Regions from separate parts of the Enterobacter sp. genome, predicted to be linked through region 1. Evidence: predicted binding sites of a transcription regulator. Region 1 holds the regulator's gene; each other region holds the start of a gene.
The links. The regulator CRP, encoded in region 1, controls carbon source genes, mostly activating them, when cyclic AMP is high. The targets are predictions, from matches to a motif close to ATGTGANNNNNNTCACAT.

Region 1 (7,538 bases):
CGTCGACAACCCGTTCCATTTCAGCTTCCGCGCCCCGGAAAGCCTGCCGAACCCGCTGCTGAAGATGGAAAAAGTCAGCGCGGGCTATGCCGACCGCATTATTCTCGACTCCATCAAGCTCAACCTGGTGCCGGGTTCACGTATTGGTCTGCTGGGACGCAACGGTGCCGGTAAATCGACGCTGATCAAACTGCTGGCGGGCGAGCTTAACCCGGTCAAGGGTGAAATTGGCCTGGCGAAGGGCATCAAGCTGGGTTACTTCGCCCAGCATCAGCTGGAATTTTTACGCGCGGATGAATCCCCGATTCAGCACCTCGCGCGTCTGGCGCCGCAGGAGATGGAGCAGAAGCTGCGCGACTACCTCGGCGGCTTCGGCTTCCAGGGCGATAAGGTCACTGAAAACACCGAGCGCTTCTCCGGGGGCGAAAAAGCCCGTCTGGTGCTGGCGCTGATCGTCTGGCAGCGTCCGAACCTGCTGCTACTCGATGAACCGACCAACCACCTGGATCTCGATATGCGTCAGGCGCTGACCGAAGCGCTGATTGAGTTCGAAGGCGCGCTGGTTGTGGTTTCGCACGACCGTCACCTGATCCGCTCCACCACGGACGATCTCTACTTAGTGCACGATGGCAAAGTGGAACCGTTCGATGGCGATCTGGAAGACTACCAGCAGTGGCTGACGGACGTGCAGAAGCAGGAGAACCAGCCGGAAGAGTCAGCGAAAGACAACGCCAACAGCGCGCAGGCACGTAAAGACCAGAAGCGCCGTGAAGCGGAGCTGCGCACCCAGACGCAGCCGCTGCGTAAAGAGATAGCCCGTCTCGAAAAAGAGATGGAAAAGCTCAACGCCACGCTTGCCGATGTTGAAGAGAAGCTCGGCGACAGCGGCCTGTATGACCAGAGCCGTAAAGCTGAACTGACGGACTGCCTGCAAACCCAGGCGAAGACCAAATCCAGCCTTGAAGAGTGTGAGATAGCGTGGCTCGACGCGCAGGAACAGCTGGAAGCGATGCTGCAGGCTGACTGACCTGTTTACCCCGTTTTAAGAACAGAATCCGTACCGGGTTCGGAAATCCAGCTTAAACGGGGTACAATTCGGAAAGTATCGTAAATTTCCGACAAGAATCAGCATCGCGCTTATGACCCAAATCATTCCATCAGACTTCGACATTGCGGCCGAAGACAGCACTGAGTTCGTGCCTATGCGCGGCGTGGCCAATCCCCATTTGCAGACCATGCTGCCACGACTGATCCGCCGCAAGGTTCAGTTCACCCCGCACTGGCAACGGCTTGACCTGCCAGACGGTGATTTTCTGGATCTCGCCTGGAGCGAAGCGCCGGAACAGGCTCGCCATAAGCCGCGTCTGGTGGTCTTTCACGGTCTGGAAGGCAGCCTGCACAGCCCGTATGCCCATGGGCTAATTGAAGCGGCAAAAGCGCGCGGCTGGCTCGGCGTGGTGATGCATTTTCGCGGCTGTAGCGGCGAACCGAATCGTCAGAAACGCATTTATCACTCGGGTGAAACAGAAGACGGGACGTGGTTTTTACACTGGCTGCGGGAAAATTATGGCACCGTGCCAACGGCCGCCGTGGGCTACTCGCTGGGCGGCAATATGCTGGCCTGTCTGCTGGCCAAAGAGGGCGAAAGCGTGCCGCTGGAGGCCGCCGTCATTGTCTCCGCGCCGTTTATGCTCGAGCAGTGCAGCTACCATATGGATAAAGGCTTCTCCCGCGTCTACCAGCGTTACCTCCTCAACCTCCTGAAGGCCAACGCGGCACGTAAACTGAAGGCCTACCCGGATACCCTGCCGGTCAGCCTGCGCCAGCTGAAAAAGGTACGCCGCATTCGCGAGTTCGACGACCTGATCACCGCGAAAATTCACGGCTTCGCCGATGCGATTGACTATTATCGTCAGTGCAGCGCCATGCCGCTGCTCAGCAAGATCACGCAGCCAACGCTGATTATTCATGCCAAAGATGACCCGTTTATGGATCATCACTCGATTCCCGCGCAGGAATTCCTGCCCGACAACGTTCACTATCAGTTGACCGAGCACGGCGGCCACGTCGGGTTTATCGGCGGCACGCTGCGCCGCCCGAAAATGTGGCTTGAGGCGCGTATTCCTGACTGGCTAACCCCTTATCTTGACGGTGCAAAATGATTATTCCCTGGCAGGATCTGGCTCCCGAAACGCTCGATAATCTGATTGAAAGCTTTGTATTACGCGAAGGCACCGATTATGGTGAACAGGAACGCTCGCTTGAGCAAAAGGTCAACGATGTAAAGCGCCAGCTGAAAAGCGGCGACGTGGTGCTGGTGTGGTCAGAACTGCATGAGACGGTCAATATCATGCCCCGCAACGCGTTTCACGGCTGATCTTCCACCCTTTTCAGTCAGGGAGTTGCTATGTCTGCCAGACATCCGGTTATTGCCGTTACGGGATCGAGTGGTGCGGGAACCACCACCACAAGCCTCGCATTTCGCAAGATTTTCGCCCAGCTGAATCTCCGTGCGGCGGAGGTCGAGGGCGACAGCTTTCACCGCTACACGCGTCCGGAAATGGACATGGCCATCCGTAAGGCGCGCGATCTGGGTAAACACATCAGCTACTTCGGCCCGGAGGCCAACGACTTCGGCCTGCTGGAACAAACCTTTATCGAGTACGGTCAGAGCGGCAAAGGGCAGTCCCGCAAGTATCTGCATACCTATGATGAAGCCGTTCCCTGGAATCAGGTGCCGGGAACTTTTACCCCATGGCAACCGCTGCCGGAACCCACTGACGTCCTGTTTTACGAAGGATTACACGGCGGCGTGGTCACCCCGCAACACGACGTGGCGCGCCACGTGGACCTGCTGGTCGGTGTGGTCCCTATCGTGAACCTGGAGTGGATCCAGAAGCTGACGCGCGACATGAGCGAACGTGGCCATTCGCGAGAGGCGGTAATGGACTCGGTGGTACGCTCCATGGAAGATTACATCAACTTCCTGACGCCGCAGTTCTCCCGCACCCATATCAACTTCCAGCGCGTGCCGACGGTGGATACCTCCAACCCGTTTGCCGCCAAAAGTATCCCATCCCTGGATGAGAGCTTTGTGGTGATTCATTTCCGCAATCTCGAAGGCATTGATTACCCCTGGCTACTGGCCATGCTGCAGGGCTCGTTTATTTCGCACATGAATACACTGGTCGTACCGGGCGGAAAAATGGGGCTGGCGATGGAGCTCATCATGACGCCGCTGGTGGAGCGACTGATGGAAGGGAAACAGATTGCGTGAGCATGTTCCCTCTCCCTGTGGGAGAGGGTTAGGGTGAGGGCATCAACACGCACGATGCCCCATCAATCAAGCCTCGATCACTTCATACGAATGCGTGATTTTTACCGCTTTCTCCAGCATTAACGCTACAGAGCAGTACTTCTCCGCAGACAGGTCCACCGCACGTGAAACCGCCGCATCTTTCAGTTCTTTACCCGTGACCACAAAGTGCAGGTTAATATGAGTGAACAGACGTGGCGCCTCTTCACGACGTTCTGAGGTGAGTTTAACCTCACAATCCGTCACGTCATGACGACCTTTTTGCAGAATCGACACCACGTCAATGGCGCTGCATCCGCCTGCCGCCATCAGCACCATTTCCATTGGGCTTGGCGCTTTATCGCCGGAGTTACCGTCCATTAAAATCTGGTGCCCTGACGCGGACTCGCCCAGGAACGTTAAACCTTCAACCCATTTCACGCGCGCTTGCATATTCTTAAACTCCAACGTTGCATTTTTGGTGACAGATTACGCGTGCGTTACATTTCTCGCAATGGAAGGCGACCTGCATCATGCTGAAGCGAGACACCAGGAGACACGCGGCGAAAGCTATGCTAAAACACTCTGGATGCTACAGTAATACATTGACGTTACACATGTATGCAGAGGACATCAAACTTTACTGGCTGCGAAACGTTACGGTAGCCGACTTCCCAGGGTATGGGTAAGAATTCGATTGCAACCCCAGAGTCCGGATGCATCTGATGACTCTGGTGACAGCTTATAACAGAGGATAACAGCGCATGGTGCTTGGCAAACCGCAAACAGACCCGACTCTCGAATGGTTCTTGTCTCATTGCCACATTCATAAGTACCCATCTAAGAGCACGCTGATTCACCAGGGTGAAAAAGCGGAAACGTTGTATTACATCGTTAAAGGCTCGGTGGCAGTGCTGATCAAAGATGAAGAAGGGAAAGAGATGATCCTTTCTTATCTGAACCAGGGCGATTTCATCGGTGAACTGGGCCTGTTTGAAGAGGGCCAGGAACGTAGCGCCTGGGTTCGAGCAAAGACAGCATGTGAAGTGGCTGAAATTTCTTACAAGAAGTTCCGTCAGCTGATTCAGGTTAACCCTGACATCCTGATGCGTCTTTCTTCCCAGATGGCGCGCCGTCTGCAGGTCACCTCAGAGAAAGTGGGTAACCTCGCCTTCCTGGACGTTACCGGCCGTATCGCGCAGACCCTGCTGAACCTGGCGAAACAGCCAGACGCCATGACCCACCCGGACGGCATGCAAATTAAAATTACCCGTCAGGAAATTGGTCAGATCGTCGGTTGCTCCCGTGAAACAGTGGGCCGTATCCTGAAAATGCTGGAAGATCAAAACCTGATCTCCGCCCACGGTAAAACCATCGTGGTCTACGGAACGCGTTAATTCCGCTTAAACGGCGTGCCATCGCCAGGTGTCACGCCGTTTTTGTCTCTATTCCCCATGTGGCGCAGGCTGATCTATCACCCGGAAGTTAACTACGCACTGCGACAAACGCTGGTGTTGTGTCTTCCTGTGGCCATAGGTCTGATCCTCGGACATCTTCAGCAGGGCCTGCTGTTTTCCCTCGTGCCCGCCTGCTGCAACATCGCCGGTCTGGACACGCCGCATAAGCGCTTTTTCAAACGCCTGATCGTTGGCGGCTGCCTGTTTGCGGGCTGTAGCCTCGCCGTACAGCTTTTACTGGCTCGTGATATCCCGCTGCCGCTGATCCTGACCGTGCTGGCGATGACCCTCGGCGTCACGGCGGAAATCAGTTCGCTGCACGCTCGCCTGCTTCCCGCGTCGCTGATTGCGGCCATCTTCACGCTGAGTCTCGCCGGGAATATGCCGGTGTGGGAGCCGCTGCTGATCTACGCTCTGGGGACGCTGTGGTACGGGCTGTTTAACTGGTTTTGGTTCTGGCTGTGGCGGGAACAGCCGCTGCGCGAATCCCTGAGCCTGCTCTATGTGCAGCTTGCGGATTACTGCGAGGCCAAATACACCCTGCTCACTCAGCATACCGATCCGGAAAAATCCTTACCGCCGCTGCTGACGCGCCAGCAGAAGGTGGTGGATCTCATAAGCCAGTGCTATCAGCAGCTACACATGCTCACCGCCAACAAGAATCACGAATACAAACGGCTGCTGCGCACCTTCCAGGTCGGGCTCGATCTGCAGGAACATATCTCCGTTAGCCTTCATCATCCGCAGGAGGTGCAAAAGCTGGTCGAGCGCAGCCACGCCGAAGCGGTGATCCGCTGGAACGCGCAGTCCGTCTCCGCACGCCTGCGGGTGCTGGCCGATGATATTCTCTATCACCGCTACCCCACGCGCTTTAACATGGATAAACAGCTCGGCGCGCTGGAGAAAATCGCCCGCCAGCATCCGGATAACCCGGTCGGACAGTTTGCCGCCTGGCACTTCAGCCGCATCGCCCGGGTGTTGCGCACCCAGCGTCCGCTTTATCCACGAGACCTGATGGCGGATAAGCAAAAACGGCTGCCGTTATTGCCCGCGCTCAAAAGCTATCTTTCTTTTAAATCTTCCGCCCTGCGCAACGCCGCAAGGATTAGCGTGATGCTCAGTACCGCCAGCCTGATGGGCATGGCGCTGCATCTGCCGAAGCCCTACTGGATCTTAATGACCGTGCTGTTTGTCACCCAGAACGGCTACGGTGCCACGCGGGTGCGTATTCTGCACCGGGCGGGCGGCACCATGGCCGGACTGATCATTGCGGGCGTGACGCTGCACTTCCACGTGCCGGAAGGCTATACCCTTGCAGGGATGCTGGCGATCACGCTGGTGAGCTATCTAATTATCCGCAAAAACTACGGCTGGGCGATGGTGGGCTTTACGGTGACGGCGGTATATACCCTGCAGCTGCTTACGCTCAATGGCGAACAGTTTATTGTCGCCAGGCTGATTGATACTCTGATCGGCTGCCTGATTGCCTTTGGCGGCATGGTCTGGCTCTGGCCGCAATGGCAGAGCGGGCTGCTGAGACAGAACGCCCACGACGCGCTGGAGGCCGACCAGCAGGCCATTCGCCTGATCCTGAGCGACGACCCGCAGCCGTCCCCGCTGGCGTATCAGCGCATGAAGGTCAACCAGGCGCACAACGCCCTTTTCAACTCGCTCAACCAGGCGATGCAGGAGCCAGGCTTTAACTCGCACTATCTTGCCGATATGAAGCTCTGGGTGACGCACAGCCAGTTTATCGTCGAGCACATTAACGCCATGACCACGCTGGCGCGCGAGCACACGATGCTGACGCCGGACCTGGCGCAGCGCTATCTGCAGTCATGTGAAATTGCGTTGCAGAGGTGCCAGCAGCGCCTGGAGTATGACGCGCCGGGCGAGTCGGGAGACTCAAACATTCTGGAAGCGCCGGAGACGTTGACCCACGGGCCAATGAGCACGCTGGAGCAGCACTTGCAGCGCGTGCTGGGGCATCTGAACACCATGCACACCATTTCGTCGGTGGCATGGCGTCAGCGTCCGCATCACGGCATTTGGTTAACGCGCCGGTTGAAACGAACCGAATATTAGCCTTTAACGATCTTCGCAACCGCCGCGGCAAAGCGGGTTAACCCGTCTTCAATATCCTTATCCTCCACCACCAGCGACGGCGCAAAGCGCATCACGTCCGGCCCGGCGTTGAGCACCATCACCCCTTCGCGAGCGGCGGCGTGCAGAAAGTCGCGCGCGCGGCCCTTGTACCGCGGCTTCAGCTCGGCGCCAATCAGCAGCCCCATCCCGCGGATCTTGCTGAACACGTCGTACTGCTCATCAATCTTTTTCAGGTGCTTCACAAACAGCTCGCGCTTCGCGCTAACGCCGTTCAACACCTTTGGCGTGTTGATGATGTCGAATGCGGCACCCGCCACGGCGCTGGCCAGCGGGTTACCGCCGTAGGTGGAGCCGTGAGAACCGACGTGGAACGCAGAGGCGATCTCCTGTGTCGTCAGTACCGCACTCACCGGGAAACCACCGCCAAGCGCTTTGGCACTGGTCAGAATATCCGGCGTCACGCCGTAGTGCATATAAGCGAACAGATCGCCGGTACGCCCCATCCCGCACTGCACTTCATCAAAGACCAGCAGCGCCTGATGCTCGTCGCACAGCGCGCGCAGCCCTTTCAGGAATTCCGGGGTTGCCGCAGTCACGCCGCCTTCACCCTGGATCGGCTCGACAACAACTGCGCAGGTGTGGTCGTCCATCACCGCTTTCACCGCGTGCAGATCGTTAAA
Region 2 (7,538 bases), on a different contig from region 1:
CGACCAGATTGCACAGGGCCACGTCTGGACCGGCCAGGATGCGAAGAGCAACGGGCTGGTGGACAGCCTGGGTGACTTCGATGACGCGGTGAAGAAAGCCGCCGAACTGGCGAAGCTTAAGCAGTGGCATATCGAGTATTACCAGGACGAACCGTCGTTCTTCGATATGGTCATGGACAGCATGTCCGGCTCGGTACGTGCCATGCTGCCGGAGGCGCTGCAGGCTTACCTGCCTGCGCCTGTCGCCACGGCGGCAAAAGCGATGAAGGCGGAAAGCGATAAGCTTGCGGCCTTTAACGATCCACAGAGTCGTTACGCGTTTTGCCTGACCTGCGCGAACGTCCGTTAAAACCGTCCCCTCTTCTCGCGAAGAGGGGATTTTTTTCTTTTGAAGAACAAGAACTCACTACCATGCAGAAGAAATCGATTTATGTAGCCTACACTGGCGGTACCATCGGTATGCAGCGCTCTGAAAACGGCTATATCCCCGTCTCCGGCCACCTGCAGCGTCAGCTTGCACTGATGCCAGAATTCCACCGTCCGGAAATGCCTGACTTTACGATCCATGAATACGAGCCGCTGATGGACTCCTCCGACATGACGCCGGAAGACTGGCAGCATATCGCGGATGACATTAAAGCCCATTACGACCAGTACGACGGCTTCGTGATCCTGCACGGCACCGACACCATGGCGTTTACCGCCTCGGCGCTCTCCTTCATGCTGGAGAACCTGAGCAAGCCGGTTATCGTTACCGGGTCGCAAATTCCGCTGGCGGAGCTGCGCTCGGACGGGCAGATCAACCTGCTGAACTCCCTGTACGTGGCGGCGAATTACCCGATTAACGAAGTGTCGCTGTTCTTTAACAACCGTCTGTATCGCGGTAACCGCACCACCAAAGCCCATGCCGACGGCTTTGACGCCTTCGCCTCCCCAAACCTGCAGCCGCTGCTTGAGGCCGGTATTCATATCCGTCGTCTGGGAACCCCTCCTGCGCCGAACACAGCGGGCGAGCTGATTGTGCATCCGATTACTCCGCAACCGATTGGCGTGGTCACCATCTATCCGGGTATCTCTGCGGACGTGGTGCGTAACTTCCTGCGCCAGCCGGTGAAGGCGCTAATCCTGCGCTCCTACGGCGTGGGCAATGCGCCGCAGAATGGCGAATTTCTGAAAGAGCTTCAGGAAGCCAGCGAGCGCGGAATTGTGGTCGTGAACCTGACCCAGTGTATGTCCGGTAAAGTGAATATGGGCGGCTATGCCACCGGCAACGCGCTGGCGCATGCGGGTGTGATCAGCGGCTTCGATATGACCGTTGAGGCAACGCTGACTAAACTTCACTATTTACTGAGTCAGGATCTGGACATTCAGTCCATTCGCAGCGCGATGATGCAAAACCTTCGCGGCGAACTGACCCCGGACGAATAAGGAGTGCTCATGAAGCAACGCGCCCTGCTACTGGTCGATTTGCAAAATGATTTCTGCGCGGGCGGTGCGCTGGCCGTCGCCGAAGGTGACAGCACCGTTGACGTGGCAAACACGCTGATTGACTGGTGCAAAGCCCGTGGTGAAGCGGTTGTCGCAAGCCAGGACTGGCACCCTGCGAATCACGGCAGCTTTGCCAGCCAGCACAACGTAGAGCCCTTCACCCAGGGTGAACTCGACGGGCTGGCGCAAACTTTCTGGCCGGATCACTGCGTACAGCAGACGGAAGGCGCGGAGTTACATCCGCTCCTGAACCAGAAAGCCGTCGACGCAGTGTTCCATAAAGGTGAAAACCCTGCTATCGACAGCTATAGCGCGTTTTTTGATAACGGGCATCGCCAGAAAACGGCGCTGGACGCCTGGTTGCGTCACCACGAAATCACGGAGCTGATCGTACTGGGCCTGGCGACGGACTACTGCGTGAAGTTCACCGTGCTGGATGCGCTTCAGCTTGGCTACACCGTCAGCGTTATCACCGACGGCTGCCGCGGGGTGAACATTCAACCACAGGACAGCGCTCAGGCGTTTATGGATATGGCTGCGGAAGGCGCAACCCTGTATACGCTCGAAGACTGGCAGGAAACGCAGGCATAGTCTTTTACGCCCTCTCCCTGTGGGAGAGGGCATCAATCCGCACCGTTATTGCATTTTAATCGTCGCAATCGGCTTCGGCGTGATACCGAAGTCCTCTTTCAGCTCGCGCTTGCTCTTCATCACCATCTGGCCTTTGGTGTCGATCGTCATGTGCTGTGCGTCGTTGTTGTTGCGCGCCTGCCACAGCATCACCAGCTGCAAACTGTTCTCTTTTTGCTCCGGCGTCAGCGCAACGCCGTCGGGCCATTTTCCCAGCTCCACGGCGGTCACCAGACGCTGATAAATCTCCGGTGTCATGCCGCTAATCATGTCATCAATATTCACACTCGCGCCCTTTCAAAGGAATAATTTGCTGAATCGTTTTTTCAACCCTTAATCTGGTCACCGTTTTCATCATCGGTGAAGCTCATTGAGGCTGAATTTACGCAGAAACGTTCGCCGGTAGGCTGAGGTCCATCCGGGAAAACGTGCCCAAGGTGCGCGTCGCAGTTGCCGCAGCGAATTTCCGTACGCACCATGCCGTGCGACGAGTCGGTCAGATAGCGGATTGCCTCATCGCTCACCGGCTCATAGAAACTCGGCCAGCCGCAGCCAGAATCAAATTTCGTTTGTGAATTAAACAGCGGGGCATCACAGACCAGGCAGTGGTAGACGCCGTCCCGCTTGTTGTGCAGTAAACGCCCGGTGAACGGCGGTTCCGTTCCGTGATTCTGCGTCACGTAAAACTGCATTTCTGTGAGGTTTTTTTTCAAATCGTCAGGGTTACGTTGGTTCGACATATGCTTACATCTCGCTGTTGAAACAGACATCTTTCAACCCGGATTCTAACAAAACATTAACACCCTTGCGTGCACTTTTGATCTAAACTTATGTGTCGCGAATAAGCGGTCAGGCAATTGTGATCACGTTCACATTTTTATCCTGCGAGGACTTTAAAATCCCGGCGCAGCCCCCATATGGGTGCAAGCTCAAAGGGAAAGTGAGGCGAGTCAGTCGCACAAACGTTAGTCACAGGATTGATTTGTCGCAATGATTGACACGATTCCGCTTGACGCTGCGTAAGGTTTTTGTAATTTTACAGGCAACCTTTTATTCACTAACAAATAGCTGGTGGAATATATGACTATCAAAGTAGGTATCAACGGTTTTGGCCGTATCGGCCGTATTGTTTTCCGTGCTGCTCAGAAACGTTCTGACATCGAAATCGTTGGTATCAACGATCTCCTGGACGCTGAATACATGGCGTACATGCTGAAGTACGACTCAACTCACGGTCGTTTCGACGGCACCGTTGAAGTGAAAGACGGCCACCTGGTTGTTAATGGCAAAACCATCCGCGTTACTGCTGAAAAAGACCCAGCTAACCTGAAATGGAACGAAATCGGTGTTGACGTTGTTGCTGAAGCAACCGGTATCTTCCTGACCGACGAAACTGCGCGTAAACACATCACCGCTGGTGCGAAGAAAGTTGTTCTGACTGGTCCTTCCAAAGACAACACCCCAATGTTCGTTCGTGGTGCAAACTTCGAAACTTACGCTGGCCAGGATATCGTCTCTAACGCATCCTGCACCACCAACTGCCTGGCACCGCTGGCTAAAGTTATCAACGACAACTTCGGCATCATCGAAGGTCTGATGACTACCGTTCACGCGACCACCGCTACTCAGAAAACCGTTGATGGCCCATCTCACAAAGACTGGCGCGGCGGCCGTGGCGCGGCTCAGAACATCATCCCATCCTCTACCGGTGCTGCTAAAGCTGTAGGTAAAGTACTGCCAGAACTGAATGGCAAACTGACTGGTATGGCGTTCCGCGTTCCAACTCCAAACGTATCCGTTGTTGACCTGACCGTTCGTCTGGAAAAAGCTGCTTCTTATGAAGAAATTAAGAAAGCAATCAAAGCTGCTTCCGAAGGCGCAATGAAAGGCGTTCTGGGCTACACCGAAGACGACGTTGTTTCTACCGACTTCAACGGTGAAGTGTGCACTTCCGTGTTCGATGCTAAAGCAGGTATCGCACTGAACGACAACTTCGTTAAACTGGTTTCCTGGTACGACAACGAAACTGGCTACTCTAACAAAGTACTGGACCTGATCGCTCACATCTCCAAATAAGTTGAGATGAGTGCTTGATCCAAAAAGGCGACTTCGGTCGCCTTTTTTATTTATAAGACAGAGGATTGCTTAATGATTAATAAAATTTTTGCACTTCCGGTAGTCGAACAGCTTACCCCTGTGCTCTCCCGCCGTCAGATTGACGGTGCTGATATCATCGTCGTTGACCATCCGCGTGTTAAAGCGTCCGTGGCGCTGAACGGCGCTCACCTGCTCTCCTGGAAACCGGAAGGCGAAGCAGAAGGTTTGTGGCTGAGCGATGCGACCTCCTTCAAAAAAGGGGCAGCGATCCGCGGTGGCGTGCCTATCTGCTGGCCGTGGTTCGGCCCGTCCGCCCAGCAGGGTTTGCCTTCTCACGGTTTTGCCCGTAACCAGCAGTGGACCCTGAAAGCGCACAACGAAGACGATAACGGCGCAGTGCTGACCTTTGAGCTGCAGGCTAATGATGAAACCCTCGCCCTGTGGCCGCACGATTTCACCCTGTATGCCCGCTTCAAGCTGGGTAAAACCTGTGAAATCGAACTGGAAGCTCACGGCGAGTTCGAAACCACCTCTGCCCTGCACACCTATTTCAACGTGGGTGATATCAGCGCAGTGAAGGTGAGCGGCCTGGGCGATACCTATATCGATAAAGTCGATAACGCGAAAGAAGGCAAACTGAGCGACGGCGTTCAGGCATTCCCTGACCGTACCGACCGCGTCTACCTGCACCCGGAAGCGTGTAGCGTGATCCACGACGGCGCCCTGAACCGCGGCATTGAAGTGGTCCATCATCATCACAGCGATGTGGTGGGCTGGAACCCGGGTCCTGCGCTGTCCGTCAGCATGGCCGACATGACGGATGAGGGTTATAAAACGTTTGTCTGCGTGGAAACGGCTCGCGTGACCAACCCGCAGAAAGCGAGTGAAGAAAAACCGTCTCGTTTAGGGCAGACGATTCGCATTGTGAAGCGATAATTTCGCTGCACCATGCTAAAGCAAACGGGGCGCAAGCGCCCCGTTTTGATGCATAGATTGCACTAAATTAATGCACAATCAGAACTTGTAGCTCACACCCACAGAGAAGATACCTGCCCAGGACTTATCGACCATCGGGCTATCCTTCACTTCGTCGCTCAGACGCTCGTAGCGGCCGGTACCGTACACGCTCCAGTCGCCAAGGAAGTTGTAGCTCGCTGTCAGCTCCAGGTAAGGATCCCAGCCGTCATCTGCACTATAACTTTTCAGACCACTGCGGCGGGACTCATTTTTAGAGACGCCGTAGTAATAGTCGTTGTAGTTCTCGCTGTTGTACTGCACACCGATACCCGGCGTCAGGGTCAGCCCACCGTTGGTATAGCGGTACAGCCACGCCAGGTCCCAGATAAAGCCGTTGCTGTTATCCAGCGTGTCACCCGCCAGGGCCGTACGCAGGAAGCCATACTGGGTGTTATGCACGTATGAGAGGCCGGCCATCATCGAGCTTTTACGCTTGTCGAGCTGGCGAAGCGCGTGGCTGTCACTGTCACCCGGCTTGAAGTGCGTTGGATCGTAGTAGGCCATTATGGAGAGCTTATCGGCCTTGTCGTTCCAGAGATAGTAGCCGCCGCCGAGCCCGCGGAACCAGACGTTATCCCCTTCATAGGTGATAACCGGAACAGGATACACATCACGGTCATACTGTTTGTACGGGCTGTTAATGACGCCAACACCCGCGCCAAGCGTCCACTGACTTTCCGCCTGTGCGGTGCTTACTGCGGTCGCGGCAAGGATGCCTAATGCCAGAAGTTTGAGTTTGGTCACAATCCATTCTTTCCTGTAGTCAAATAATCAGCGGGTGAAGTGTAACCGCCATTCCCGTACATCCCAAAATTTTTTGCCTGCTAATCAGTCTGATTAACCCATTATTTTTAACTTTTCAGATGACAACACGCTTTCATTTATATGACCGCTGAATGAAAAACGTGCATTTGTCTTATAACGACAGTGGAAATTTTTGGATGAGTTATTGATATGTCATTGAAAGTAGATTTTATGGGCATGCAAGTTTTGCAAATGCCATCTACGCTTTAATTTAAGAAGAGTTTTCCTGAACACCCTGCGGTTCTTAGCGTCTGACCTGGCACACAGGTTGCTGCTCTGGCAGTGAGGTTCGAGAGATTCTCTTCCGGGAGCCTCCACTACTCATACGAACGGCTCTTATCCTGTGCTAAAAAACGAAAGGACGGCATGCCATGAATATATTCGATCACTATCGCCAGCGCTATGAAGCTGCCAAGGACGAAGAGTTCACACTGCAGGAGTTTCTTACCATCTGTCGGCAAGATCGCAGTGCCTATGCCAATGCGGCAGAACGGCTATTGATGGCTATTGGTGAGCCAAACATGGTTGACACTGCCCTGGAACCCCGGCTTTCCCGTCTCTTTTCGAATCGGGTGGTCGCCCGATATCCGGCGTTTGAAGAGTTCTATGGTATGGAAGATGCCATCGAACAGATTGTCTCCTATCTGAAGCATGCCGCTCAGGGTCTGGAAGAGAAGAAACAGATCCTCTATTTACTCGGCCCCGTGGGCGGCGGTAAATCCTCGCTGGCGGAACGCCTGAAGTCGCTGATGCAGCGCGTGCCTATCTATGTGCTGAGCGCCAACGGCGAGCGCAGCCCGGTGAATGACCATCCGCTGTGCCTGTTCAATCCGCAGGAAGATGCGCAGATTCTGGATAAAGAATACGGTATACCGCGTCGCTACCTCGGCACCATCATGTCGCCGTGGGCGGCAAAACGCCTGCACGAGTTTGGTGGCGATATCACCAAATTCCGCGTGGTGAAGGTCTGGCCATCTATCCTTGAACAGATCGCCATCGCCAAAACTGAACCCGGTGATGAGAACAACCAGGACATCTCGGCGCTGGTGGGTAAAGTTGACATCCGTAAGCTGGAAAACTTCGCGCAAAACGACCCGGATGCATACGGTTACTCAGGCGCGCTGTGCCGGGCTAACCAGGGGATTATGGAATTCGTCGAGATGTTTAAAGCACCGATTAAAGTGCTGCATCCTCTGCTGACGGCTACCCAGGAAGGAAACTACAACGGGACGGAAGGTATCTCCGCCCTGCCGTTTAACGGGATCATTCTTGCTCACTCGAACGAATCTGAATGGGTGACCTTCCGTAACAATAAAAACAATGAGGCCTTCCTTGACCGCGTGTACATCGTCAAGGTGCCTTATTGCCTGCGGATCTCTGAAGAGATCAAAATTTACGAGAAACTGCTTAACCACAGTGAGCTGGTGCATGCACCCTGCGCGCCCGGCACGCTGGAAACGCTGTCACGCTTCTCCATCCTTTCGCGCCTGAAAGAGCCGGAA
Region 3 (7,538 bases), on a different contig from region 1:
ATCTGCAGCGCAACGGTAAACGCTATGAGATGCGCAACCTCGACGCCATGGGCTATAACGCCGCCAGCACCGACCCGCTCTACAAGCATATTCCTTTCACTATCACCCGCCGCGACGACGTGAGCTACGGCCTGTTCTACGACAACCTGAGCAGCTGCTGGCTGGATTTGGGCAACGAGATCGACAACTACCATACCGCCTATCGCCGCTGGCAGGCGGAAGCGGGCGATATCGACTACTACATCTTTACCGGCAAACGCGTGCTGGACGTTACCAAAGCCTTTGTTCGCCTCACCGGGAAAACGTTGTTCGGACCGAAATGGAGCCTGGGCTACAGCGGTTCGACCATGCACTACACCGACGCGCCGGACGCGCAAAACCAGCTGATGAACTTCATCCTCCTGTGCGAAGAGCACGCCATTCCGTGCGACTCGTTCCAGCTCTCCTCCGGCTATACCTCCATCAACGGCAAGCGCTACGTCTTCAACTGGAACTACGACAAGGTGCCGCAGCCGAAGGTAATGAGCCAGGCGTTCCATGACGCGGGACTGAAGCTTGCGGCTAACATCAAGCCGTGCCTGCTGCAGGACCATCCGCGCTACAACGAAGTGGCGGAGAGCGGCCTGTTCATTCGCGATTCAGAAACCGATGCACCCGAGCGCTCCAGCTTCTGGGATGACGAAGGCTCGCACCTCGACTTTACCAATCCGCAGACGGTGCAGTGGTGGCAGAACGGCGTCACTACGCAGCTGCTGGAGATGGGCATCGACTCTACCTGGAACGACAACAACGAGTACGAAGTGTGGGACGGAGAAGCCCGCTGCTTTGGCTTCGGCAAGGAGATCGCCATCAAGCATATTCGCCCTGTCATGCCGCTGCTGATGATGCGCGCCTCGCTGGAAGCCCAGCAGCGCTTTGCGCCAGAAAAACGCCCGTACCTCATCTCCCGCTCCGGATGCGCCGGGATGCAGCGCTACGTTCAGACCTGGAGCGGCGACAACCGCACCAGCTGGGACACGCTGCGCTATAACATCCGCATGGGGCTGGGCATGAGCCTGTCCGGGCTGTTCAACGTCGGCCACGACGTCGGCGGTTTCTCCGGCGACAAGCCGGACGCCGAGCTGTTCGTGCGCTGGGTGCAGAACGGCGTGATGCACCCGCGCTTTACCATTCACTCGTGGAACGATGACCACACCGTCAACGAACCGTGGATGTATCCGGGCGTCACGCCTGCCATTCGCGGCGCGATTGAGCTGCGCTACCGCCTGCTGCCGTATCTCTACACCCTGCTCTGGCAGGCGCACGCCGACGACGAGCCGATGCTGCGCCCGACCTTCCTCGACCACGAGCGCGATGCGCAGACCTTCGAAGAGTGCGACGACTTCCTGCTTGGCCGCGACCTGCTGGTCGCCAGCGTCGTCGAAGCCGGGCAGCGCGAGCGCCGGGTTTGGCTGCCGGATAACGAAACGGGCTGGTACGATTTTTACACCCACGCGTGGTATGCGGGCGGACAATCGATCGTCCTCGATGCGCCGCTGGAAAAACTGCCGCTGCTGGTGCGCGCCGGAGCCGGTCTGCCGCTGAGCGAGCGCATCACGCATGTGAGTGCCGAAAAAGATACGACCCGCGAGCTGAAGCTGTTCCCGGTGAAAGGCGTCGGCACAAGCTCGGGGCTGCTGTTTGAAGACGACGGTGAAAGCTGGGGCTACCAGAACGGCAATGCGCTGTGGGTGGAATGGGAGATGGTGTGCGACAGCGCAACCATCAACCTGAAGGTGAACGCGCGCGGGGATTATCGTCCAGCGTGGAAAGCGCTGAAAGTGTCGTTACCGGCGGGGGAGAAACGCAAACTGCTGGTGAACGGGACTGAAGGGAGCGAGTGGGTGGTATAGTGCGGGCGGATGCCCTCACCCTAACCCTCTCCCACAGGGAGAGGGGATAGAACGTAGGCCGGGTAAGGCGAAGCCGCCACCCGGCGTTTTTAGTTCTCGATACCTTTGCTGCGCAGGTAATCTTCGTAGTTACCGGTGAAGTCCACCACGCGCTCTGGCGTAATTTCGATCACGCGGGTCGCCAGCGAGCTGACGAACTCACGGTCGTGAGAGACGAAGATCAGGGTGCCCTGATACATCTCAAGCGCCATGTTCAGGGATTCGATCGATTCCATATCCAGGTGGTTAGTCGGTTCGTCCATCACCAGGATGTTTGGTTTTTCCATCATCAGCTTGCCGAACAGCATGCGTCCCTTCTCGCCACCGGAAAGCACTTTAGCCGGCTTCTTGATGTCGTCCTGGCTGAACAGCAGACGACCCAGAATGCTGCGTACCGCCTGCTCGTCGTCGCCTTCCTGCTTCCACTGGCTCATCCAGTCGAAGACGGTCAGGTCATTCTCGAACTCATATTCATGGTCCTGCGCGTAGTAACCAATCTGCGCGTTTTCGGACCATTTCACGGTGCCGTTGTCCGGCTGCAGTTCGCCGACCAGGGTTTTCAGCATGGTGGACTTACCCACGCCGTTGGCGCCCAGAATGGCAATCTTCTCGCCCACTTCCAGCAGCAGGTTGAAGTTTTTAAACAGCGGGCCTTCATCGAAGCCTTTGGTAAGAGCTTCCACTTCCAGCGCGTTACGGAACAGCTTCTTGTCCTGCTCGAAGCGGATGAATGGGTTTTGACGGCTGGAGGCTTTAACCTCTTCCAGCTTGATTTTATCAATCTGACGCGCACGCGAGGTTGCCTGACGCGATTTAGAGGCGTTAGCGCTGAAGCGGCTGACGAAGGACTGCAGGTCGGCAATCTGCGCTTTCTTCTTGGCGTTATCCGCCAGCAGACGCTCGCGCGCCTGGGTGGCCGCGGTCATGTACTCGTCGTAGTTGCCCGGATACACGCGCAGCTCGCCGTAGTCGAGATCCGCCATGTGCGTACAGACCATGTTCAGGAAGTGACGGTCGTGCGAGATGATGATCATGGTGCTGTCGCGATCGTTCAGCGTCTGCTCCAGCCAGCGGATGGTGTCGATGTCCAGGTTGTTCGTCGGTTCGTCGAGCAGCAGGATGTCCGGGTTAGAGAACAGCGCCTGTGCCAGCAGCACACGCAGCTTCCAGCCAGGGGCAACTTCGCTCATCGGGCCGTAATGCTGTTCAACGGGGATCCCCACGCCCAGCAGCAGCTCGCCCGCACGCGCTTCCGCAGAATAACCGTCCATCTCGCCGTACTGCGTTTCCAGATCGGCCACCTTATAGCCATCTTCTTCGCTCATTTCGGTCAGCGCGTAGATGCGATCGCGCTCCTGCTTCACTTCCCACAGCTCCGCGTGCCCCATGATCACGGTGTCGAGCACGGTGAACTCTTCGAAGGCGAACTGATCCTGACGCAGCTTACCGATGCGCTCGTTCGGGTCGAGCGAGACGTTGCCGAGGGTCGGCTCCAGATCGCCGCCGAGGATCTTCATGAAGGTGGATTTTCCGCTACCGTTGGCACCAATCAGGCCGTAACGGTTGCCGCCGCCAAATTTGACGGAAATGTTTTCGAACAGCGGCTTACTGCCAAACTGCATAGTGACGTTGCTGGTAACTAACACGGGGAGATTCCTGCGAAAAGTGTGATAAACACGGCATTATGCCACAATTCCGAATTGAGATCCCGTGTTGCGGCAATCCACTAAACTTTAACAAAATCGAAAAAAATGTGATTTCGTACACATCTGAATTCCCTGTTAGCGGGAATGCACATATAATGCGCTCCCATCACAGATTCAGACTTATCAACTCATCGCCAGAATGGCTTAGATACCTCGCACAACATGAACATGAAATTAACAACGCTTTTTGCGGCGGCGTTAGCCGTAGTAGGTTTTTGTAAGACCGCGTCTGCGGTGACGTATCCCCTGCCGACCGACGGAAGCCGTCTGGTGGGTCAAAACCAAGTGGTGACGGTACCAGAAGGTAACTCTCAGCCGCTGGAGTATTTCGCTGCGCAGTACCAGCTGGGCCTGTCTAACATGCTGGAAGCAAACCCGGGCGTTGACCCGTATCTGCCAAAAGCGGGTACCGTGCTGAATATTCCTCAGCAGCTGATCCTGCCGGATACCGTTCATGAAGGTATCGTGATTAACAGCGCCGAAATGCGTCTGTATTACTACCCGAAAGGCACCAACACCGTTATCGTGCTGCCAATCGGTATCGGCCAGCTGGGTAAAGATACCCCGATGAACTGGACCACGAAAGTCGAGCGTAAGAAAGCGGGCCCGACTTGGACGCCGACTGCCAAAATGCACGCGGAATACATCGCTGCGGGCGAACCGCTGCCAGCCGTAGTACCGGCAGGCCCGGATAACCCGATGGGTCTGTATGCTCTGTACATTGGTCGCCTGTACGCTATCCACGGTACTAACGCCAACTTCGGTATCGGCCTGCGCGTGAGCCACGGCTGCGTGCGCCTGCGTAACGATGACATTAAATTCCTGTTCGAAAACGTGCCGGTCGGTACGCGCGTGCAGTTCATCAACGAACCGGTGAAAGCGACCTCTGAGCCAGACGGCAGCCGCTACATCGAAGTGCACAACCCGCTGTCCACCAGCGAAGACCAGATCAACAACAACGAAGTCGTTCCTGTTACGCTGAACAGCGCGGTACAGGCGGTGACTTCTCAGCCAGACGTTGAAACGGCGATTGTTGACCAGGCCGTGCAGAACCGCTCCGGTATGCCGGTGCGTTTGAACTGATAGAGAAGCATTAAAAAAGCGGGCCTCGTTGCCCGCTTTTTTTTACCCGTTATTCACGATCACAATCCCGCCGTGGTCGTACCGATAGTGACAGTGGGCATACTCCAGCGCTGTGCCATCTTCCAGATAAATGACCTGCTCTACCTCCAGGACCGGATCGGTTTCCTCGCAGACCAGATGCTCCCTGTCCAGCGCGCTGGGCTTAAGCGCCCGCACCACCCGATACGACCCCATAATTTTCAGCCCCAGCGTCTCCTGCACGTACTGGAACACTGAACCTTCAAGATGGTTTTTCGTCAGGCCCGGCACCAGATTCATCGGCATCACCGTGGAATCCAGCGACATAGGTTCACCGTTCAGCAAACGCAGGCGAATGAAGTCATAGATCGGCGCATCGGCATTGATCATCAGCGACGCCTGCTCTTTCTCGTTCGGGAAGCGCAGCTCAAAATGCACCACCTGGCTGGTTACCTTGCCCAGGTGTTCCCAGGTTTTAGTCGCGCCGAAGTAGTCGCTGCCGGAGAGATCCCACTGCGAGAGCTGGAGGAAGTTTTTGCGGATAAATGTGCCCTGGCCCTGACGTGTATAGACCAGACCTTCGACGATCAGCTGGCGCATCGCCTGCTGAATGGTCATCCGGCTGGTGCTGAACTCCGCCGCCAGCGCAAACTGGTCCGGGAGCGGTTCATTGGCGGCGTACTGCTGGCTGATAATGCGTTTCTTGATTTCCCGCGCTATGGTGATGTACTTCGCCGCCATCGTCCTTCCTTTCTGTTAGTTTTCTATCCCGCTGTTTTTCAAGGCCACTCGCTCGGCAATTTTGAGGAAAGGCAGGTAGAAGAATACACCAAATACGATGATTGCCAACTGCACCACTACCGCCCGCCAGTCCCCTGCCGTCGCCAGCCAGGCGCTGAGAATCGGGGGCGTGGTCCACGGGATCATCACCACGCAGCGCGACATTAATCCCAGCGTGGTACAGAGCCAGGCGACGTAAATGCCTATCGCGGGCAGCAGCACAAACGGGATCATCAGCGGCAGGTTAAACACAATCGGCAGGCCAAAAATCACCGGTTCATTGATGTTAAACAGGCCCGGCGCCAGCGACAGACGCGCCACCTGCTTCGCCGACTTTTGTCGGGAGAAGATAAAGATGGCAATCAGCAGCGAGATGGTGCTGCCCGTACCGCCCACCATGCCAAAGGTCGGCACGAAGATGTTGTTGATGATGTGCGGGATCGGCTGGCCGTTGGCGAAGGCCAGCATGTTCTCGTTGGTGTTGATCAGCAGGAACGGCTCCAGCACCACGCTGTTAACGACTGACTGATGAATACCGAGCGTGAACAGGAAGTTACCGAAGCTGTAGATGAAAATCGTCCCCGGCAGGCTGGTGTTGATCAGCCGCAGCGGCTGCTGGATAAAGGTCGTAATGAGATGGATCAGGTCCGTATGCAGCACGTTTGCCAGTATCGCCGCCAGCACTGCGAACAGGGAGAGCGTGAGGATCGTCGGGATCAGCGCGGTAAAGGATTTGCTCACCGCCGGGGGCACATTTTCCCCGAGCGATATGTGCAGCGCCTTCAGGCGCGAAATAGCGATGAACACTTCCGTTGAGAGCAGCCCAATCAGCACCCCGGCGAAAATGCCGGTTGAGCCGATATTGGCGAACGTCAGCACCTGCGTGACGTTCACCGCAGCGTCGCTGCCAACGGGCGTAACCTGTAAGCGCATCGGCATCATGATGATAAAACTGCTGACGGCGATAACCACTGCCGAGACCGGATTGTCGAAATCTTTGTTGCGCGCCAGCGACCAGGCAATCATCGGGGCTAGCAGCAGCGCGGCGATGTTCAGCGTGCCGTTGATAATCGCCTCGCCCCACACCTTACACTGCGCGAGCGTGTCGCCGTGAAAAATCCACGGAAACACCACGTTGTTCACCAGCACCGCCAGACCGGCGAGGATGAAAATGGGCATCACCGTGGCGAAGGCGTCGCGCAGGGAGCGAAGGTGCACCTGGTTTGCCAGGCGCGCCGAGAACTCTACAAATTTATCGACAAAAGACTGCATGTGCGGTGTTATTTTTGTTTCAGACATAGCGGATATTTCCCATCAATCAGTCACAAAAACGGCCCGGCAGCGTACGGCTTACATCTCGCGTCCGTTGGTATGGATAACCTGTTTTAACCACGCGTAGCTCTTCTTCGGCACGCGCTTCAGGTCTTTCAGGTCGTGGTTTTCACGGTTGACATAGACCACGCCGTAGCGCTTACGCATATCACCCTGAGAGCTGAGAATGTCGATTAACCCCCAGCCGAGGTAGCCAATGACCGCTGCCCCGTCCTCGAACATCGCCGCCTTCATCGCCTCGATGTGCGCCCGGTGGTAGTCAATGCGGTAGGTGTCCTCAATCGGGTTCACGCCGTCCCAGGACTCAATCACCCCAATGCCGTTTTCGATCGGGAATACCAGCAGGCGCCAGTCGTTATAATAACGGGTAATGATGGTGCGAAAACCGAGCGGGTCGATCTGCCAGTTCCACTCGGTGGCTTTCAGGTACGGGTTATTTTTCTCGCCGTGCAGCAGGTAATAGTTCACGGGCGTGCCTTCCGGGATCGCATCGCTGTCCAGCGTTTTACTGGCGTAGTAGCTGAAGGCCATATAGTCGTTTTTGGTGCGCGCCAGCAGCGCTAAATCTTCAGCGCGGTAGATATCGCCGAAGCCCTCCTGCTCCACCACCGCCATCACCGCCGGGCTGTAGCCCTGCCCGGCAAAGACGCGCAGCAGGTTCTGGTTAAGAAATTCGTCATACTGCTGG
Region 4 (7,538 bases), on a different contig from region 1:
CACGCCCAGGTTGTACGCGCCCGGCAGACCGTTAATCAGCGGACGCGCTTCGATTTCAACCGGCAGTAGTACCCCTTTGCTGCCCTTCGTCGACCAGCTCCAGGCGTGGCTGCGACTGGCGGCCTGCGGATTCTGCTCCATCACGCCGCCTTTTAAGGTCAGCGTCGGCGTTAATTGATAGGCAAGCGTGGTGCCCCAGGTGTGCACGTTCCAGTTGTTCCAGGTCAGTGAGTTGGCGGACTTTCCACCGCACTGGGACAGCAGCTGGAAATCACAGGGGATAATTTGATCGAAGGTCTGCACCTTGTTCATCATCCCTATGCGCCAGGTCAGACGCCGGTCGTCAAAGCTGCGGGCAAAGGTCAGCCAGCCCAGACGGGTAATGGATTGCCCGCCCCAGCTCTCCTGGGTCAAATCGTTAAAGTTGACGCGCGGATCCTGCACGCGTTTGGTGGTGAGATCGTCATTGTGGTTGCGGTTAACGATGTTTCCCTCGATACGCGCGTCCGGGATACCGGTCCAGCGCTCCAGGTCCTGGTTGAAGGTCAGCGCGAACTGGTCAATATAGGCCACGTGGGAGTCGTGGTTATATCCGCCACCGCCGTTCCAGCCAATTTCATTCAGGTATCCGAGGTTATAGGTAAAACCGTTATCGTTAAGGATTTTACGTATGCCGAGCATTTCGCCCAGAACAGGCTCCGGCGGAGCTTCAAACCCTAATACCGTTCCGTTCCAGTCTTGCGCCATCGACAGCGGGGATATCGCCAATAAGGCGAACACATAGAGTTTATTTTTATATGCCATAATAACAACCTGTGATTGAGTATTGAGTGCGTAACCGGCCGCAGGAAGTTTTTCTATTTCCTGTCGATAATTCATTTTTTAAAATCATTAAAAAGCGCTAAGCCAAATGTCTCTCCTGCGTAAACGACAGGCAAAAAAAAACCTAAGCGCTCCACAGCGAAAATGCTGTGAAACGCTTAGGTTTTGCCTGTTAACCAGTAACAATCCTGCGTTGAAAACAGTGGCACCTTAACACCGTCGCGCCACGTTGAAAACCTGAACTGTTTTCTGTTTTAAAAAAGTGTGAGCAATTTAACGCTTATTATTTCGACTGAATTACCCGGGCAATATCAGCCGACGTCTGTAAAGTACGAATCTCCTGAAATAACCCCAGCGCTTCATCGTACTCTTTGCGTAAATAACTCAGCCACTGCTTAATTCGCGCGACGTGATACAAACCGGTATCGCCCTGCTTTTCCAGACGGCTGTATTTTTGCAGCAGCGTGACGACGTCTGCCCACGGCATTCGCGGTTCGTTATATTTCACCACCCGGCTGAGGTTAGGGACGTTCAGGGCGCCGCGACCGATCATTACCGCATCGCAGCCGGTGGCCTGCAGACAGGCCTGCGCGCTCTCGTAGTCCCAGATTTCGCCGTTAGCGATCACCGGAATAGAGAGGCGTTTGCGGATCTCGCCGATCGCATGCCAGTTTATGCGCTCGGCTTTGTAGCCGTCTTCTTTGGTGCGGCCATGCACCACCAGCTCGGTGGCTCCGGCCTGCTGCACCGCATCGGCGATTTCAAACTGCCGCGCGTCGCTGTCCCATCCCAGGCGCACCTTAACCGTCACCGGCAAATGCGCGGGCACTGCCTCACGCATGGCTTTCGCGCCGCGATAAATCAGCTCAGGATCTTTCAGCAAGGTCGCCCCGCCGCCGCTGCCGTTCACCAGCTTCGACGGACAGCCGCAGTTGAGATCCACCCCGTAAGAGCCCAGCTCAACCGCGCGGGCGGCGTTTTCCGCCAGCCATTCAGGATACTGGCCGAGCAGTTGAATACGCACCAGCGTACCGGAAGAGGTCCGGCTCTGGTTGTGCAGCTCGGGGCATAGACGGTAGAAGGATTTTACCGGCAACAGCATATCGACCACGCGCAGAAATTCCGTCACGCAGAGATCGTAGTCGTTCACCTCGGTCAGAAGCTCGCGCACGAGGGAGTCGAGCACGCCTTCCATTGGGGCCAGTAAAACACGCATAGCAGTACCTGTGAAAAAAGACGCGCTATAGTAGCCGCTCTCTATATCGCTGGGAAGCGCTTCTGTTCAGGGAGAAAGTCAGCCGGAGTTGCCCCGACAACGGCGCGAAACGCCGCCGCAAATGCCGCCTGCCCTGAAAACCCCAGCATCCAGGCCACCTGCTTAACCGGGTATCCGTTGGCGAGCAGGTCCAGCGAGGCACAGATCCTTGCGCGCTGTCGCCAGGCCCGGAAGCTAAAGCCGGTATCTTTGATAAACGCGCGTGAGAATGTGCGTTCAGACATAGCGGCCTGTTCCGCCAGCCTTTCCATAGAAACATCCCAGAGATTGCTGGCAATGATGTCACAGGCAACGCGATGTAAGCGCTCATCCACGGGCATCGGTAATTCGGCCGAGATTTGCTGAGCTTCACTGAGAATATCGAGCAGCAAAACGGCCATGCTGCGCTGACTGGCTGGCCGGTATTCCGCGCTGAACAGCCCGGCAATCAGCTCTTTGAACAACGCTGTTGCCATAATGACGTGAACCTCTTCTTTCCGTTTAAAAGATCCGCATTGCGATATCAGCGTGGGGCTAAACCAGACCGCGCGGAGCTCCGTTGCGGATAACACGCTATAGGTGTGTTCCTGAAAGGGAGGGATCCACAGCGCGCGCTGCGGCGGTATGACCCAACGCTTATTGCCGGTTTCGACCAGCATCACCCCTTTGATGGCAAACAAAAGCTGTCCCTGTGAATGCTGGTGAGGCGGATCCACTTCGCCGCGCGTATAGCTAATAGCCCCTCTGGACCATCCGATGTCATCGTCATGAATTGGCGTTTTATCGATAACGGTTGGCATTTCACATTCCTCCCTTCCACTTATGATACTGCTTGTACACGTAACCGGAGAGAGACGCAATGCACATTCATTTTATCATTCATGAACATTTCGAAGCGCCGGGCGCCTATGAAATCTGGGGTAAAAGCCGCGGCCATACTCTGAGCTACACCAGAGTTTATCAGGGCGATCCTTTACCCGAGGAGCCGGGGACCACGGACCTGCTTATCATCATGGGAGGCCCGCAGTCCCCCGCTACCACGCCTGAGGAATGCCCCTGGTTCGATGCACAGGCGGAGAAGGCACTCATCAGCCGCGCGATAGAGGCAGGTAAAACGGTGATAGGCGTTTGTCTTGGCTCGCAGCTTATCGGCGAAGCGCTGGGGGCAGCGTTTAGCCATAGCCCGGAAAAAGAGATCGGCAAATTTCCCGTCAGGCTCACCGATGCAGGCAAGGCGAACCCGCTGTTTGCGGATTTTGGCCACGAATTGAACGTCGGTCACTGGCATAACGATATGCCTGGGTTGACGCCACAGGCTAAGGTGCTCGCTTACAGCGAGGGCTGTCCCCGCCAGATCGTGCAATACAGCGAACGGGTTTACGGTTTCCAGTGCCATATGGAGCTGACGCCGGAGGTGGTAGAGTTGCTGATTGAGCATTCGCAGAGTGACCTCCGCCGCGCGGGTGAATTCCGTTTTGTCGAAACGGCGGAAAAACTCCGCTCGCATGATTATCGCGAAATGAACCAGGTGCTGTTTTCTTTTCTCGATAAACTGACCGCCTGACGCTGATGCCTTCTCTGGCGCGTTACTTCGCCAGTGCAATTCCTTTCCTCTAAACTATTGCCTGCACCAGTAAGATGATACCGGACGTTCCATTCCGGAATGTCTGGTATGCTCAAAATTCATGATGTGATCCGTGGCACATTTTTAAGTTTAATTGTATGATGAATGCGTTTCAGCAAGGACTATCACCATGAGCAAAACATTGAACATTATCTGGCAATATCTGCGCGCATTCGTCCTGATTTACGCCTGTCTGTATGCCGGGATTTTCATCGCGTCGCTGCTGCCCATCACCATTCCCGGCAGCATTATCGGCATGCTGATCCTCTTTGTGTTGCTGGCGCTGCAAATCCTGCCTGCAAAGTGGGTCAATCCCGGCTGCTTCGTCCTCATTCGCTATATGGCGCTGCTTTTCGTGCCTATCGGCGTCGGGGTCATGCAGTATTTTGATTTGCTCAAGGCCCAGTTCGGCCCGATTGTTGTCTCCTGCTCGGTGAGTACGCTGGTGGTTTTCCTGGTGGTGAGCTGGAGTTCGCATCTGGTGCATGGCGAACGTAACGTGGTCGGGGAGAAAACAAAAAAATGATGGCCAATATCTGGTGGTCGCTGCCGTTAACCCTGGCGGTGTTCTTTGCCGCGCGCAAGCTTGCCGCACGTTTTAAAATGCCGTTGCTGAACCCGCTGCTGGTGGCAATGGTGGTGATTATTCCGTTCCTGCTGCTCACCGGCATTTCTTACGAACGCTACTTTGCCGGCAGCAAAATTTTAAACGACCTGCTGCAGCCCGCCGTTGTGGCGCTCGCCTTTCCTTTATACGAGCAGCTGCACCAGATCCGCGCCCGCTGGAAATCCATCATTACCATCTGCTTTGTCGGCAGCCTGGTGGCGATGATCACCGGTACGTCGGTGGCGCTGTTGATGGGGGCCTCGCCGCAGATTGCCGCCTCTATTCTGCCTAAATCTGTGACCACGCCTATCGCGATGGCGGTTGGGGGTAGCCTCGGCGGGATCCCGGCCATTAGCGCGATGTGCGTCATTTTCGTCGGTATTCTCGGCGCGGTGTTTGGCCACAGCCTGCTGAACGGGATGCGCATTCATACTAAAGCGGCACGAGGTCTGTCGATGGGGACAGCTTCCCACGCCCTGGGCACTGCCCGCTGCGCGGAGCTGGATTATCAGGAAGGGGCGTTTAGCTCGCTGGCGCTGGTGATCTGCGGAATTATCACCTCCCTGCTGGCCCCGTTCATTTTCCCGCTGATTCTGGCGGTGATGGGCTAAAATTTGCGATGCGTCGCGCAAATTTCATTTTGCTTTCATAAGTTGCATACATAATGAGAAGTGGATCACATATAAAGCCCTGGCGGCTCCGTAAACTACCGATCCATTAACCTTTATGAGGCAAACGCCATGCACCCACGTTTTCAAGCTGCTTTCGCCCAGCTTGCAGAGAATTTGCAGTCAGCCCTGGCTCCCGTTCTGGCAGATGCACACTTCCCCGCCCTGCTGACCGCGGAGCAGGTCACGATGCTGAAACAGGCAACGGGACTGGACGAAGACGCGCTGGCTTTCGCACTGCTACCCCTGGCTGCCGCCTGCGCGCGGGCCGATCTCTCCCACTTCAACGTCGGGGCCATTGCGCGCGGCGTCAGCGGTACCTGGTACTTCGGCGGCAACATGGAGTTCCTGGGCGCGACCATGCAGCAAACGGTTCACGCCGAGCAGAGCGCCATCAGCCACGCCTGGCTGCGCGGTGAAAAAGCGCTGAGCGCCATTACCGTTAACTACACTCCGTGCGGCCACTGCCGTCAGTTTATGAACGAGCTGAACAGCGGGCTGCAGCTGCGCATCAATCTGCCGGGCCGCGCGCCGCACACGCTGGGCGATTATCTGCCTGACGCATTTGGTCCGAAAGATCTGGAGATCAAAACGCTGCTGATGGACGATCAGGACCACGGTTACGCCCTGTCCGGCGATGACCTGAGTCAGGCAGCGATTCGCGCGGCGAATAAAAGTCACACGCCATACAGCAAGTCCCCGAGCGGCGTAGCGTTGCAGTGCCGTGATGGCCGAATCTTCACCGGCAGCTATGCGGAAAACGCCGCGTTTAACCCAACCCTGCCACCGCTGCAGGGCGCGCTTAACCTGCTGAGCCTGAACGGCTATGATTATCCGGACATTCAGCGCGCCATTCTGGCTGAGATTGCCGATGCGCCGCTGATCCAGTGGGATGCCACCGCCGCAACGCTCAAAGCGCTGGGCTGCACGACGATCGACCGCGTACTGCTGGCGTAATCCTTCCGGCGGGCAAAAATGCCCGCCCGTTTGCTGAAAAACCCCTCAGTTGAGTCGCTGTTTCTTGCGCTAACCAGGCGGGTAAAGTAGCCTGAGTTAAATTTCACCTTCGGTACGAGCCATCTGCATGTTAAAGCGCGTTTTTTACAGCCTGTCTGTCCTGGTCGGCATACTGCTGTTGATCGTGCTGGGGCTCGACCGCTGGATGAGCTGGAAAACCGCCCCCTACATCTTTGATGACCTGCAGGACCTGCCGTATCGTCAGGTTGGCGTGGTGCTCGGCACCGCCAAGTATTACCGCACAGGCGTAATCAATCAGTATTATCGTTACCGCATCCAGGGCGCGCTGAACGCCTACAACAGCGGCAAGGTGAACTACCTGCTGCTGAGCGGCGATAACGCCCTGCAAAGCTACAATGAACCGGTGACGATGCGTAAGGACCTGATTGCCGCGGGCGTGGATCCGGCCGATATCGTGCTCGACTACGCCGGGTTCCGCACCCTGGACTCCATCGTGCGCACGCGCAAAGTCTTCGACACCAACGACTTCATCATCATCACCCAGCGCTTCCACTGCGAGCGCGCGCTGTTTATCGCCCTGCATATGGGCATTCAGGCGCAGTGCTACGCGGTGCCGTCGCCAAAAGATATGATGAGCGTGCGCGTGCGCGAGTTCGGCGCCCGCTTTGGTGCCCTGGCCGATCTGTATATCTTCAAACGCGAACCGCGCTTTTTAGGCCCTCTGGTGCCGATTCCGGCGATGCACGCAGTGCCGGAAGACGCGCAGGGTTACCCGGCCGTCACGCCCGAGCAGCTGCTCGATATGCAAAAAAAAGAGAAATAACGGGACCGCCTTTATACTTTCTTTACGGCCGGCCTGACGCTTTTTATCTCCCCTTTACGTCTGCTCTTTTAAGCTGAGTTCACTGCCGCTACGGCTTCATTGAAGAATGACTATGAACTCGATAATGAATACGTTTTTCCTTAAAAGTCTCCGCCCCTACTTTAACTTTCCCGGTTTATCACTCCCTGGCGCACTTAATTCTGGTCTCTGGCTGGATGAAAAAATTGACGCCCTGCAGCACAACGTTGCCGTGGAAGTGGCCGATTACCTGGAACGCTACCCGCAAACGAAACATGTTGACGTTTATCTGAACGATATCAACGGCACGATGCGCGGCAAGCGCCTCTCGGTAGAGAGCATGCTGCCCCTGGAAAAAGGCTGTTATTTTCCCCTTTCCGTCTACTCGATGGATCAGAAAGGAAAAATTGCCGCGCCGCTTTATGATGAACCCGACCGGCTGTGCGTCCCGGTCGCCGGCTCCCTGCGCCCCTGTCCGCAGGATCCGGAGCACGCCGCGCAGATCATGCTGACGATGAAGGACAGCGACGATAACCCCTGCCCGCTTGAGCCGCGCGTGATACTGCAGAACGTACTGGCCCGCTTCCACCAGCACGACCTCTTCCCGGTTATTGCACCTGAAATTGAGTTCTATCTGACGGGACATAACGATCGCGATCCGCAAAATCAGGGCTGTTTTCATATGGATACCTCGTCGGCGCATGCGGCGCTGTTTGACGAGCTGGAACAGCTGGCCCACCTGC

Region 2: the regulator CRP is predicted to act here: its motif matches at 2,976-2,993, upstream of msrB (peptide-methionine (R)-S-oxide reductase MsrB).
Region 3: the regulator CRP is predicted to act here: its motif matches at 3,683-3,700, upstream of ldtB (L,D-transpeptidase).
Region 4: the regulator CRP is predicted to act here: its motif matches at 3,766-3,783, upstream of ACWYRJ_RS16535 (CidA/LrgA family protein).

What each region holds. Positions count from the first base shown of each region.
Region 1 is NZ_CDRQYH010000005.1:93,706-101,243, reverse strand. Features, by position in the region: gene ACWYRJ_RS03265 (ABC transporter ATP-binding protein) at 1-1,027, shown strand, start outside; gene ACWYRJ_RS03260 (hydrolase) at 1,140-2,162, shown strand; gene ACWYRJ_RS03255 (YheU family protein) at 2,159-2,377, shown strand; gene ACWYRJ_RS03250 (phosphoribulokinase) at 2,408-3,277, shown strand; gene ACWYRJ_RS03245 (OsmC family protein) at 3,344-3,748, opposite strand; gene crp (cAMP-activated global transcriptional regulator CRP) at 4,060-4,692, shown strand; gene ACWYRJ_RS03235 (YccS/YhfK family putative transporter) at 4,750-6,837, shown strand; gene argD (bifunctional acetylornithine/succinyldiaminopimelate transaminase) at 6,834-7,538, opposite strand, start outside.
Region 2 is NZ_CDRQYH010000067.1:8,821-16,358, forward strand. Features, by position in the region: gene sppA (signal peptide peptidase SppA) at 1-349, shown strand, start outside; gene ansA (asparaginase) at 412-1,428, shown strand; gene pncA (bifunctional nicotinamidase/pyrazinamidase) at 1,438-2,079, shown strand; gene ACWYRJ_RS16910 (YeaC family protein) at 2,125-2,388, opposite strand; gene msrB (peptide-methionine (R)-S-oxide reductase MsrB) at 2,445-2,858, opposite strand; gene gapA (glyceraldehyde-3-phosphate dehydrogenase) at 3,199-4,194, shown strand; gene ACWYRJ_RS16925 (D-hexose-6-phosphate mutarotase) at 4,267-5,151, shown strand; gene ACWYRJ_RS16930 (MipA/OmpV family protein) at 5,230-5,976, opposite strand; gene yeaG (protein kinase YeaG) at 6,408-7,538, shown strand, end outside.
Region 3 is NZ_CDRQYH010000004.1:65,389-72,926, reverse strand. Features, by position in the region: gene ACWYRJ_RS02530 (TIM-barrel domain-containing protein) at 1-1,892, shown strand, start outside; gene ACWYRJ_RS02525 (ABC-F family ATPase) at 1,982-3,577, opposite strand; gene ldtB (L,D-transpeptidase) at 3,800-4,720, shown strand; gene ACWYRJ_RS02515 (GntR family transcriptional regulator) at 4,763-5,479, opposite strand; gene ACWYRJ_RS02510 (PTS sugar transporter subunit IIC) at 5,495-6,817, opposite strand; gene ACWYRJ_RS02505 (glycoside hydrolase family 1 protein) at 6,869-7,538, opposite strand, start outside.
Region 4 is NZ_CDRQYH010000063.1:7,790-15,327, reverse strand. Features, by position in the region: gene ACWYRJ_RS16555 (carbohydrate porin) at 1-747, opposite strand, end outside; gene dusC (tRNA dihydrouridine(16) synthase DusC) at 1,106-2,038, opposite strand; gene ACWYRJ_RS16545 (AraC family transcriptional regulator) at 2,080-2,877, opposite strand; gene ACWYRJ_RS16540 (type 1 glutamine amidotransferase) at 2,937-3,641, shown strand; gene ACWYRJ_RS16535 (CidA/LrgA family protein) at 3,832-4,227, shown strand; gene ACWYRJ_RS16530 (CidB/LrgB family autolysis modulator) at 4,224-4,919, shown strand; gene cdd (cytidine deaminase) at 5,049-5,933, shown strand; gene sanA (outer membrane permeability protein SanA) at 6,061-6,777, shown strand; gene ACWYRJ_RS16515 (glutamine synthetase family protein) at 6,902-7,538, shown strand, end outside.